DNA from 2 places in the Gordonia sp. PP30 genome. Region 2 is predicted to be linked to the other one. Evidence: predicted binding sites of a transcription regulator. Region 2 holds the regulator's gene; the other holds the start of a gene.
The links. The regulator LexA, encoded in region 2, represses DNA repair genes until DNA is damaged. The targets are predictions, from matches to a motif close to CGAACANNTGTTCG.

Region 1: the regulator LexA is predicted to act here: its motif matches at 2,882-2,895, upstream of MYK68_RS10020 (HNH endonuclease signature motif containing protein).

Annotation. Positions count from the first base shown of each region.
Region 1 covers NZ_CP095864.1:2,174,602-2,180,982, reverse strand. The annotation lists gene MYK68_RS10035 (IS1634 family transposase) at 1-412, shown strand, start outside; gene MYK68_RS10030 (hypothetical protein) at 1,217-1,357, opposite strand; gene MYK68_RS10025 (helix-turn-helix domain-containing protein) at 2,459-2,710, shown strand; gene MYK68_RS10020 (HNH endonuclease signature motif containing protein) at 2,980-4,530, shown strand; gene MYK68_RS10015 (DUF6223 family protein) at 4,790-5,068, shown strand; gene MYK68_RS10010 (oxidoreductase) at 5,082-6,149, opposite strand; gene MYK68_RS10005 (TOBE domain-containing protein) at 6,146-6,358, opposite strand; gene MYK68_RS10000 (flotillin family protein) at 6,369-6,381, opposite strand, start outside.
Region 2 covers NZ_CP095864.1:2,410,574-2,416,954, reverse strand. The annotation lists gene MYK68_RS11135 (phosphoenolpyruvate--protein phosphotransferase) at 108-1,811, shown strand; gene MYK68_RS11130 (DUF2971 domain-containing protein) at 1,814-2,470, shown strand; gene lexA (transcriptional repressor LexA) at 2,500-3,198, opposite strand; gene MYK68_RS11120 (LysM peptidoglycan-binding domain-containing protein) at 3,350-3,946, shown strand; gene nrdR (transcriptional regulator NrdR) at 3,988-4,449, shown strand; gene hrpA (ATP-dependent RNA helicase HrpA) at 4,480-6,381, opposite strand, start outside.

The DNA of each region.
Region 1 (6,381 bases), 240 kb from region 2:
CGTGAACTGGGATGCCGTGGAGAAGGCCCGCGAGTACCTCGGGCTGAAGGGCTACGTCACCAGCATCTCCACTGAGAAACTCGCTGGTGACAAGGTCATGGCCGCCTATCATGATCTGTTCAAGGTCGAGGCGTCGTTTCGGATGGCCAAGACCGACCTGAAAGCGCGGCCGATGTTCCATCACGAGCGTGACTCGATCGAGGCACACCTGACAATCGTGTTCGCCGCACTCGCAGTCACCCGACACCTGACCGAGACTTCCGGCTACTCGATCAAACGCATCATCACCGCGCTACGCCCAGTCCGGGATGTCATGATCCGGATCCGCGGCCAGCACGTCATGGCCGAAACACCGCTCGAGGGCGACGCCGCCGACATCGTCGCCAAGCTCCGAGAGTCAGCAGGGCACTAAAGTGGCACGAGTCAGGTCAGGGCGATATGCACGCTGCGAACCACAGCCACGTCCACAAGATGTATCTGCACCCGGCGGAGGACGGAGACCAGACGGCAACGAGTCTCGTGGCTTGGTCAGCGCGCAAGCTCGCCGCCGGCGCACGATGATGAGCCGCGACACCATCCGGCGCGCGGCCGCAAAGAGAATCACAGGTATCCGACGACTCCTTCCCGCAGGCGCTGCGACGACGGGATCTACTGCCGCCGGCCGCGCATCGGGGACTGTCCGGTAAGACGGCCATGCCGATCACCACCGAGGTCACGGCCACCGGGACGTGATAGGCGGCGTCGAAGATCGCCCGCAGCTTCGGCAGCGCCGAGCGGGCGGCCGGAGCCCCCAGATGCCGACGGCGACAGCCATCGCCGAGGCGATCAGCGTGGCCTGGATCGACACCGGGATGCTGCTCGACGCCGTGGTCACCACCGGTGATGCACCGGCCGGCCCCGTGCATGATCTTCCGTGCGATGGAGCGCTGCGGCACGCACGACGTCTCCGCGATGCTGGCCGCCGGCGAGACCGCGGTCGGCGTCCTCACCGGACAGACCCGGCCTCGACACGCTGACCGCGCAGCATCCGGACCATGTGCTCGCGAGTATCGCCGAGATCTCCGGCATCCTCGGTACCGCCCATAGCGGCCGATTACGCCGGGCGGCGCCCGTACCGGGACCGGGGTGGCGGCGCGCCACCAGTGTGAAGATTCGATGACTTGATTCTGGGCGGGCGGGCGAGGCAGGCTAACCAAGAAGATGGAGTGGAGTGGTGTCAGTGAATAGGTTCAACGAGGAGTACGCCAAGGGAGCGGCGCAGCGTGGTGCGGCTGCTCGCGAAGCTGACAGGCAGGATGTGCGGTTCCATCGAAGGTGCGAAGAAGTCGTTAGGGAGTTCGAGCAGGACCTTCAACATGCGGCCGAGTTCCTAAGTGTGCAGCGAGTTCCAGCCGACACCACGGTGGCCGACGTCAGCATATCGTTCGCGCGCCAGCGCGCCCGCTTCGGTTCAAGTCGACAATTTGAACTGAGAATCAGCTCAGAAAGCGAAGTGGTGCCGGCCTGGACGCTTGGATTCACGGCTAGCGCAAGTTTCGTCGGTAAGAGCGGGGTAGCCCCGTGGCGTCTGGCAAAGGACGGATCGCTTTGGCTGCCAGAATTTCTTGGTGCACTTCGTTCTTCGCGTGCCGGAGGACACGGCCTACAAGTCGACTGCCAGAACCTAGGGGAGGGGTCAATCCTGGAGCAGGAATTCCAAGGAGCAGGGCGGGTGCCTGATACTGAAGTCCGAGTCAAATCCAGTGTGTCTGAGGATGTCTTTTCCATAAATAGGGGCGGTGGGGCAACCGGCGCTAGTCCCGATCGTACATATGGCGTTGCCTATCATCAGTTCGACGTTGCTACTCTATCCAAGGCGCTGGTTCCGGTCACTTTGCGCCTTCACGACCCGTACGTTGAATGCGTCCTCGCGCGCTCCGATCATCTCCTAGCCTCGTGGAACCACCGCCGTCCTGTATACGGAGGCTCGGACGCGGTCAATTCTGGTCCGACTGCATATATGAAGCGGGGCTTGCCGGCGGTCCTATTTGAAATTTATGATCGTCCCACTCAGCGAACAAATCGCGCACCGAATTGGTTTGATCCAAAGACTGACCTATCCAGCAAGGACACTAGGGAAGTACTGCGCGATTGGGTGTTCCGCCTCGCGGCGACCACCAAGGTCTCCTACCCAGATAGCTAATTGCACTGACTCAGGAGAATCCGGAGTGCCAGCGGCCAGCTGGCGTGGGGCTGGCCCAGTGTCTCGCGTCGTTAATTATTGTTCTGTTCGGGGTTGCGAGAAATGCGTTTTGGCGAATTCTCCGGCCCCGGCACTGGAACTGCGTGAGGGCGATGATGTGGAGCTTGATCGATTGCTGCGATCGACCTGGACGCCGACTAGCTTGGCGAGGAGGGCCCCGATCGTGGCGCTGGCTGCTGACGGGCGGGCGAACTCGCATATCAGCGAAGTCGTCGGGTGTCGATCCCGACGGTCCGCAAGTGGCGAAACCGGTACCTGCACGACGGGATGGCCGGCCTGCTCGATGCTGATCGGCCCGGACGGCCCCGGCAGCACATCGATCACGCCAGCATCGTGTCGGCCAGGTTGATGCCGCCGCCGAAAAAGTACGGGGTCACGCACTTGTCCTCACGGCTGCTCGCCGGTCATCTCGGGGTCGGCAACGCCACGATCGCACGCGCGTGGCGCGAGAGCCCAACCGAAAACTAGCTAACGACACGCGACACTAGATGATTGATTGCCGGTGTCAGTGGTCGTAGGCGGGCAGTGAAAATCGGCTATGGCACCGATGTTGTCCTGATGGCAGATCGCGGCGACGAGATCAGCCGATCCCGTTGTGCCGGTGAGAATGTCGTGCAGGCTAACCGCACTCGATCTACTCGAAAATAAGTTCTACTAAACTATTGTATTCACAACATAGTGTGCGCTATCCTGAGGTAGGAGAAGAACTATCCGCCATCGGCAGGAAAGGGGCCGCGATGAGCGACGACACGTTCGACGCCCGCGGCGTCTTGGCCGGCCTGTCGCCCGCCGAGCTGGTCGCGGTGAGCGTGGCGGTCGAGGAATCGCTGGCCGGAGCGCCGTGGGGCGCGCTGTCCGAGGACGGGCTGCTGGATCTACTCGAATCGCGGGAGCGGGCCCGCCGCACTGGTGTCGGGGTGGATGCGGCGCTGCTTGTGGAGATCTCCGACCGCGGCGCCTGCCAGCGGGCGGGTTACAGCACCGTGCACCAGTTGCTCACCCAGGGCCTGCGTATCGGGGAGGGCGAGTCCCGGAGGCGCCGGGTGGTGGCGGCCTCGATCGGCCGGTTCACCGCGATGACCGGTGAGCGTCTGGATCCGAAGTTCCCGGCGACCGCGGCCGCGGTCGCCGACGGGGCGATCGGTGAGACGCACGTGTCGGTGATCGAGGAGGTGATGGACAAGATCCCGTCCGCTGTCGACCCCGCCGAGCGGGCGAAGGCCGAGGCCATGCTCGCCGACGCCGCCCGCACCCTCAACCCGGGCGGGGTGCTGATGGTCGGCAACCGGATCCTGGCACACCTCGACCCCGACGGCACCCTCACCGACGATCAGGACCGGGCCGAGCAAGCCAAATTCCGGCTCTGCGCCCAGGACCGCCAGTTGATGACCGCGGTCCAGGCCCGGATGACACCACAACTGCGCGCGGAGTTCGAGGTCGTGTTCACCGGATGGGCCGCCCCCGGCATGAACAACCCCGACGATCCCGACTCCCCCTACGGCGCCGCCGATCAGCCCGGCCTGGACCCGGCCGTGCTGGCTGCCGCGGCCGAACGCGATGACCGGCTGCTGGGCCGCCGCCAGCACGACGCTCTCCTCGCACTGTTGGCGTGGGCCAACGCCCAGTTCTCCTTCGCCAAGCCCGACAGTCTGCGGAATCAGATCGTGGTCACCGTGACCGATGAGGACCTGGCCCGCCACGCCGGGATCGCCTGGACCACCACCGGCACCCGCATCCCCGTATCGGACCTGGTGACGATCGCCGCGAACGCCGTCCCGTACCTGGCCGTGTTCGCCAAGGCCACCGGGCAGCCCCTCTACCTCGGCCGCGCCCACCGCCTCGCCTCCCGCGCACAACGACTCACCCTGTTCGCCCGCGACCGCGGCTGCACTGCCCCGGGCTGCACCCGCCCGTTCGCCCAATGCGAGATGCACCACATGCCCGACTGGCAGCACGGCGGACCCACCGACGCCGACCACCTCGGCGGCGCCTGCGGCACACATAACCGCTGGAACGGCACACAACCCGGGGACTGGGAATCCACCGTCCTCACCGACGGCCCCGACAAAGGCCGCGTCGGCTGGCGCCCCGCCGGCCGAGCCGGACCGTGGATCGTCAACCCCCTGTTCCACCCCGACAAACTCCGCACCGGACCGGACCTCCCGGCCGAAGACCGCTCCCCGCCACCGACGGTCAACCACCGCCTCGGCGACACCGACCCGCCCGGAGCCGAGCCCGACTCCGAATCCAGGGTCGAACGCCTCCTCGGCAAGCATCTGGCGGCCTGACCACCACCACGGTGGCCCGGCCGCCGGACGTGCGCGTTCACCGGCAGCGACCCGGCCGGCAAACCGCGATCCCGAGCGCCGCCTCCGCTACCTTGTTGATGGTCCTCATCGAGGACCGTGATCACCAGGCCAGGTATGATTCCTGCTCCTGTCTCGCGCATGATCCGGGGCTGCCATGTCGATCGTCGACACCGGGAAATCAATCATCTAGTCTCGTACCCGAAATATCACCCGGTAGTCCCACAGGGGGGAACATCCCATGACCGCAGATTCGTCCACCGCCGTCGCCAACCGCAATCTCGCCACCGTCGCGGCGATCCTCGGCATCGCCTCGGTCGCGCTGTTCTGGATCCCGATCGTCGCGCCGTTCGTCGGGCTGGTGGCGATCGTCCTCGGCTTCCTCAGCCGGGAGAAGATCACCCGGTCCGGCCAGAGCACGTACCTCGGCGCGGCACACATCGCGATCGTCACCGGGATCATCGGGGTGATCATCGGGGTCGTGCTGGTGGCGCTCAGCTTCGGATTCGGTCCCGCCTGACCGGCGGGCCCGGTCAGGCGACGAAGTCGTCCCAGCCGGTCGAGAGGTACTCGAGGAACGCCGGGCCGACGGATTCGTCGCACAGGCGCTGCGCCGAGACCGGCTGCGGGTCGGAGACGAACCCCGGATCGGCGAGTGCGCGGGCCGCGAAATCGTGGTGGATGATCGCCGCGGTCCCGATCAGCGCGAAGTCGGCGCACCGCGCGGTGATCGCGGCCGCGTCGGCGGCGGACAGGATCTTGCCCGCCGCGCCGAGCCGCACGTCGCCCCGCGGCAGCCGCGTGAAATGCGACAGCAGGGTGGTGCGGGCGTACTCGGGCTCGGCGGGCGCCTTGAAGGCGTCCCAGAGCGACAGGTCCAGATAGTCGATCCGGGCCGCGCCGAGCACGTCGCGGGCCAGCGCGACGGCGTCGCCGAGCGGAATCCCGTAGCGCTCGGGCGACAGCCGCAGACCGAGCTGGAAGTCGGGACCGGTGGCGCCGCGGACGGCGTCGATCACCTCGAGAATCACCCGGCGCCGGTTCTCGGCGCTTCCGCCGTAGCGATCGGTGCGCTGGTTGTTGCGCGCGTCCAGGAACTGGGCGAGCAGGTAGCCGTGCGCACCGTGGATCTCGGCACCGTCGAAACCGGCGCGTTCGGCCAGGGCGGCGGCCGCGGCGAAGTCGGCCACCACCTGCTCGACTCCGCCGGTGGTCAAGGCGGTGGCGCCCTTGGCGGGGTCATCCCACGGCGCGACGACCGGGCCGAGCGCACCGTCGGCGCGACGGCCGCCGTGCTGCAGCTGGATCGACGACACCGCGCCGGTCGCCCGGATGCCGTCGGCGAGCCGGGTCAGGCCCGCCAAATGCTGCGGGCCGGCGGCACCGAGCTGTCCGGGGAAGGTGTGGCCGTCGTCGCGGACATAGGCCGCGCAGGTCATCACCAGGCCGAAGCCGCCCTCGCCGCGACGCACCAGCCAGGCGTACTCGTCGTCGGACAGCACCCCGTCGGGTCCGCTCTGCAGATTGGTGAGCGGTGCCAGGGCGAGGCGGTCACGCCAGGCCGGTCCGTGGGCGAAGGTCAGCGGGTCGTCGAGGCTCACTCGACGCCGATGGTGACTTCGGTGGACTTGATCAGCACGGTCGCCGGCTGGCCGACGGCCAGGCCGAGGTCCTCCGCGGCGTCCTTGGTGATCGAGGAGGTGATGATCTGGTCGCCGCCGTCGAGGCGGACCTTGACGGTCGCCATCACCGCGCCGAGATTCACCTCGACGATGGTGCCGGTCAGCTGATTGCGGGTGGACAGTCGCATGGTGTTCTCCCTACGAGTCGGAC
Region 2 (6,381 bases):
GAGTAGAGTCCTCGAAAGAGGGGCTGAGTTCCCAATCCCGTTTGGTTATGTCTTTGTTTACTTGTGTATGCGTTGACTCGTCAAGCGGCTTCTGTAATCTCTGTCACATGAATGAGGTGGACGCGATGGCAGCGGAGGATTTCGGGGCGACGACGGTGGTGCGGGGGACACCCGTGGTGCACGGGCTCGCGTACGGTCCGGTGATCCGGCCCGCCGAGACGCCGGAGTTCGACATCGACGCGACGGCGGTGATCGACGAAGCCCAGCGCTCCGCCGAAGAGGAACGGTTCACGACCGCGGCGAACACCGTCGCCGAACGGTTCTCGGCGCGGGCCTCGGCGAGCACCGGCAGTTCGGCCGAAGTGCTCGCGGCGACGGCCGCGCTGGCCAAGGACCGGGCCTGGATCGGCGCGGCGACCAAGCTCATCGCCGGCGGTACGCCGGCGGCGGCGGCCACGGTCGCGGCGATCGAGCAGATCGCGGCGATGTTCACCAAGCTCGGCGGCCTCATGGCCGAGCGGGTGACCGATCTGAACGACATCCGTGACCGCGTGGTGGCCGAGATCCTCGGCCTGCCCGAACCGGGCATTCCGACGCCGGACCGGCCGTCGATCCTGTGCGCCGACGACCTGGCGCCCGCCGACACCGCGGGGCTCGATCCGCAGCGGGTGATCGCCCTCGCGACCCGCCTCGGCGGACCGTCGAGCCACACCGCGATCATCGCGCGGCAGCTCGGCATCCCCTGCGTCGTGGCGATCGCCGATCTCGGCGAGATCCCCACGGGCGCACTGGCTTTCGTCGACGGCGAGCGCGGAGTGGTCGGCCTCGACCCGGACGAGGCGGCAGTCACCGCGGCGGTCGCGTCGTCGAAGGAGACCGCTGCCGCGGCAGCCGCCTGGCGCGGTCCCGGACAGACCGCGGACGGTCACCGGGTGCTGATCCTGGCCAACGTGGCCGACGGCGTGTCGGCCCGGGCGGCCGCCGACCTCGGAGTGCTCGAGGGCGTCGGGCTGTTCCGCACCGAACTGGCCTTCCTGGACCGTCCGGACGAGCCCTCGGTCGCCGAGCAGACGTCGCTCTACCGCGAGGTGATCGACGCGTTCGACGGCGACAAGGTGGTGATCCGGACGCTCGATGCCGGCTCGGACAAGCCGCTGAAGTTCGTGACGCACCCGGACGAGCCGAATCCGGCGATGGGGGTGCGCGGCAACCGGATCATCCTGTCGAATCCGGAGATCCGCGCGCACCAGCTGGAGGCGCTGGCCGCGGCCGCCGAGGGCACCACGGTGGTCCCGTGGGTGATGGCGCCGATGATCGCCACGGTGGCCGAGGCGCGCGAGTTCGCGGCGCTGGTGCGCGAGCGCGGAATGATCCCGGGTGTGATGGTCGAGGTGCCGTCGGCCGCGGTGATGGCGGGCCAGATCCTCGCCGAGGTCGACTTCGTGTCCATCGGCACCAACGACCTGACCCAGTACACGATGGCCGCCGACCGGATGTCGCCGGAACTGGCATCGCTGACCGATCCCTGGCAGCCCGCCGTCCTCGCGCTGATCGAGCGCGTGGGTGCCGCCGGTACCGAGCAGGACAAGCAGGTGGGCGTGTGCGGCGAGGCCGCCGCCGATCCGCTGCTCGCGTGCGTGCTGGTGGGTCTCGGCGTCACCTCGCTGTCGTCGGCCCCGGCCGCGGCACCCGCGGTGGGGCTCAAGCTGAGCACGGTGACCCTGGATCAGTGCCGGGCGGCCGCGCAGGCCGCGGTGGCCGCCGACAGCACGGCCTCGGCCCGGGAGGCGGCGCGGGCGGTACTCGGCTGACGATGAGCGACGTCGTCTACGAGCCGACGATCCTGAAGCGGTACACGACGCTCTCCAACGCGATCGACGTCCTGCTGAATGAGCGCGTCACACTGCTCAGCCCGCGCACCTGGGTCGACCGGAACGACAGCGGGTTCATGGATCACTACTGCGCACTGAAGGGTTCGTCTCGCGTCAGCGTCGCGTGCTTCACCCAGTCCACGGAGACCTATCACCACTGGGGCGTCTTCGCCGGCGGCACGGACGGCGTGCGGCTCGAGATCAGCAAAGCGAAACTGCTGGCGGGCATCGCAGGCGACCCGGCCTACGCGTCCGGTCCGGTCCGCTACCTCACCCTGGACGAGATCGAGGAAGAGGCCGGCGACTCCCGGCTGACGGCCGACGATCTGCCGTTCGTCAAACGGCACGGTTTTCGCGACGAGAACGAGTTCCGCATCGTCCACCTCGGGAGCGGTGACGGGCCGCCGGTGCACCACATGCCGATCGAGCGAGGCTGGATCAACCGGATCTCATTGAGCCCGCTCCTGCCGGAGGGGCTGATCGAGACGATGAAGGCCGCGCTACCGGCGCTGCCCGGCTGTGCGGACGTGAAGGTCGTGCGGTCGAATCTCTGCGAGAACCAGCGGTGGACCCGAACGGGGGAGTCGATCGCTCTGTAGGACCGCCGGGCGCGGTGTGGATGTCCGGATCAGATGCGCCGCAGCACGGTCACGACCTTGCCGAGAATGGCGGCGTCGTCACCGGGGATCGGCTCGAAGTGCTCGTTGTGGGGCATCAGCCAGACGTGACCGTCGACCCGCTTGAAGGTCTTCACGGTGGCCTCGCCGTCGATCATGGCGGCGACGATGTCGCCCTGCTCGGCCACGTTCTGCTGGCGCACCACCACCCAGTCGCCGTCGCAGATCGCGGCGTCGATCATGGACTCGCCGACCACCCGCAGCAGGAACAGGGAACCCTCGCCGACCAGCTCCTTGGGCAGCGGGAAGACGTCCTCGACGGCCTGCTCGGCGAGGATCGGACCACCGGCGGCGATGCGGCCGAGGACCGGAACGAACGCCGGTGACGGCATACCCGGCTCGTCACCGGCCGCGTCGCCCGGCGGCGGGGGACGATGGTCGTCGCGGACGTTCACCGCGCGCGGCCGGTGCGGATCGCGCTTGAGCAGCCCGCGCCGCTCCAGGGTTCGCAGTTGGTGGGCGACCGACGACGTCGAGGTGAGTCCCACGGCCTCGCCGATCTCCCGGATGCTCGGCGGGTAGCCGCGCTCCCGGACGGACGAGCGGATGTACTCCAGGACCTCGCGCTGGCGCTGGGTCAGTGAGGCCTCCAGGGTCGCCGTCGACAGCAGCGGGTCGACGTTCGACGTGTTCTGCGGTCCGTCGGTCATCTGAGGTTCCTTTCCTCGTCGGTGATCCCCAATCTAGTCGACTAGGTCACAGAACTCAAACAATTGTTCGACGTGTCGGGACGGTTGTCGGACCCATGGTGTTAACTGTCGAACAAGAGTTCATCGAACATACGAACGATGGGAGTTAACGATGACCGCATTGCTGAAGGACCGTGACCGCCGAGCCGCCGGAACGGCCGCGTCGGTGACCATGACCTGCGATGTTCCGATCGTCGTCGGTACGCGCGTCCGTCGTGCGGTGCAGGCCGCACCGACGTGCCGGCCGACCGGACGCAGCCCGCAGAGCCGCACCGGAGTGCCGCGCACGGTGCCCGCCGCTGCTCGATCGAACATCCCGGAGCGCCGGGAACGTGTCCGGATCCCGGGCGTGGCGAGCGCCGGTTCGAACACTCCGGCCACGACCGCGCGGCCGTCCTCGGCGCCGGCGCGGCGGACCGCCGGCAGCCGTCGGCGCTGGGCGGCCGGGGTGCTGGCCGGGCTGGCGGTGGCGCTGATCGCCGCGGTGATGGGCGTCGCCGGGCACGACTACCAGAGCGCGGCCACCGGGACACCGGCGGCGACGCAGGTCGTGCACGTGCGCAGCGGGGAATCGCTGTCGTCGCTCGCCGAGCGGATCGCCCCCGAGCTGCCCGCCGAGTCGGTGATCGCCACGGTGCGGAACCTGAACGGGCTGGACGGCACCGGGCTGCGCCCGGGTCAGGCGCTCGTGGTTCCCGCATACCGCTGAACGCGCGTGGGATCGGGATGCGCGGCGGGTACGCTGAGGGCATGCGATGCCCGTTCTGCAAGAACGACGACACCCGAGTAGTCGATTCGCGCGCCTCCGACGACGGTCTGGCGATCCGGCGGCGCCGGTCGTGCGGTGCGTGCGGCCGCCGATTCACCACGGTCGAGTCGGCGGTGCTCGCCGTGGTCAAGCGCAACGGTGTATCCGAGCCCTTCAGCCGCGAGAAGGTGATGAAGGGCGTCCGCCGCGCCTGTCAGGGCCGCCAGGTCGACGAGGATGCGCTCGCGAAACTCGCTGCGGCGGTGGAGGACACGGTGCGCGCATCCGGTTCCGCCGAGATCCCCAGCAATGAGGTCGGCCTGGCCATCCTCGGCCCGCTGCGCGACCTCGACGAGGTCGCGTACCTGCGGTTCGCGTCGGTGTACCGATCGTTCGAGTCGGCCGACGACTTCCAGCGCGAGATCGACGATCTCCGCGCGGGCCGCAAGCAGCCCGTCGCCTGACACCCGGCCCTCGAGGGTTCCGCGCGACGGTCAGGTGAACGCGTCGAGCGCCTTGATCACACGCTTCTCCGACACCGGCCCCGCGGTGCCCAGCTGCTGGGCGAAGAGGCTGACGCGGAGTTCTTCGATCATCCAGTGCGCCAGGTCGTTCAGCGCATCCTGGCGGTGCGCCGGGACCTGTGCGAGACGCTGATTCCAGTGCGCGATCACCCGGTCGACGGCGTCGAGACCGGTCGCGTCCCGGGACGCCGAACCGGGTAGCGCCTCCAGCCGGGCACGAGCGGCCCTGAGATAGCGGGGCAGATGACGCAGGTGAGTCAGCGCGGTGTCGCGGACGAAGCCGTCGTACACGAGGTGCGCCAGCTGCTCGGCGACGTCGTCGGCGGCGACCGAGCCGCTGCGCGCGTCGATCGCCCGGCGCAGCGGGGCGGTCTCGGCGAGAGCCGCCGCGGCGACGGTGAAGTAGTCGGGTGCGGCGGCGCGGACGGCCGGTGACAGCCGCTGCGTGAGCGCGGCGAAATCCGCGGGCGTGCGGATCGCGGCCACGCCCGGTTCACCGGCCAGGGCATCTGTGATCGCCCGGCGGGTGCAGTCGGCGAACAGGTCGTCCGCCCGCCGGTACGGGCTCTGGCTGAGGGCGAGTCGTTCGCCGGGCGGCAGCGTGTTCGCGATCTTCTTGGTCAGCGGGCTGATCGTGTTCTCCAGCAACACCTGCGCCCCGGCGCGGATCCCGGCGTCCCGCGCGGTGGGGCTGGTCGCGTCGACCACCCGGACTCCGGCCCCGGCCGGGCGCAGGGTCGGGTAGGTGACCACCGGCTGACCTGCGACGGTGGCATCGATGCGCTCCGGAAGGGCACCGATGGTGTCGTCGGTCCAGCGCTGGTGCACCGGCGCCGCTGCCGCCGTCGTCGACGGGCCGGAGAACTCGCGGCGGAGTTCGTCGAGGGAATCGCTGCGGGCGACGATCTTTCCGTCCGGGCCGGTGACCGCGAAGTGGATCCGGAGGTGCGGAGGAAGGTTCTCGACGCGAAAGTCGCTCGGGGACAGGGTGATCCGCGTGATGACGCCGAGCTCGCGGGCGAGGGCCGGCACCAGTGGCTCCGACCGCGGCTCCAGCTGGGAGAGGGCGAGGTCGGCGTACTGCTGCGCCGGCGACATCGACTTGCGCAGGCCTTTCGGCAGCGACTTGATCAGCGCGGTGGCCAGCTCGCTGCGCAGTCCGGGTACCAGCCAGTCGAAGCCGCCGCCGTGGAGGTGGTCGAGGAGCGGGCGGGGCACGACAACCGTGACGCCGTCGTCCGGCGCGCCCGGCGCGAAGTGATAGCGCAGTTCCAGCCGGGTCTGTCCCTGCCGCCAGGCGGGCGGGAAGTCGGCGGCAGCCGGAGTCCGGGCGTCGTCCCCGTCGGCGTCGTCGAGGTACAGCAGGCGCGGATTCTTCTTGCTCTCCTTCTTCCACCAGGAGTCGAAGTGGCGGGTGGAGACGACGTTCGCGGGCACGCGGGCGTCGTAGAAGTCGTAGAGTTCGGCGTCGCTGCGCCGGAGCGCGCGCCGCGTGCGGTGCTCGAGGTCCTCGGCCTCGGCGAGGAGACGCTGATTGTGTTTCCAGAACTCGTGGCGGGGTCGCCAGCGGCCCTCGACCAGCGCGGCCTGCAGGAAGATCGCGCGTGATTCGACGGGGTCGATGGACCCGTAGTTCACCCGGCGCGCGGCGACCAGCGGTACCCCGTAGAGGCTCACCTTTTCGTTGGCGGTGACCGCGCCGCGGCGTGACGACCACGCCGGCTCGCTGTAGGTCCTCGTCACCAGGTCGCCGGCGACCTGCTCCACCCATTCGGGGTCGATCGCCGCGACGGTGTGCGCGAACAGGCGTGAGGTCTCGACCAGTTCTCCGGCCATGACGAAGGCCGGGGGCTTCGAGGCGAGGAACGACCC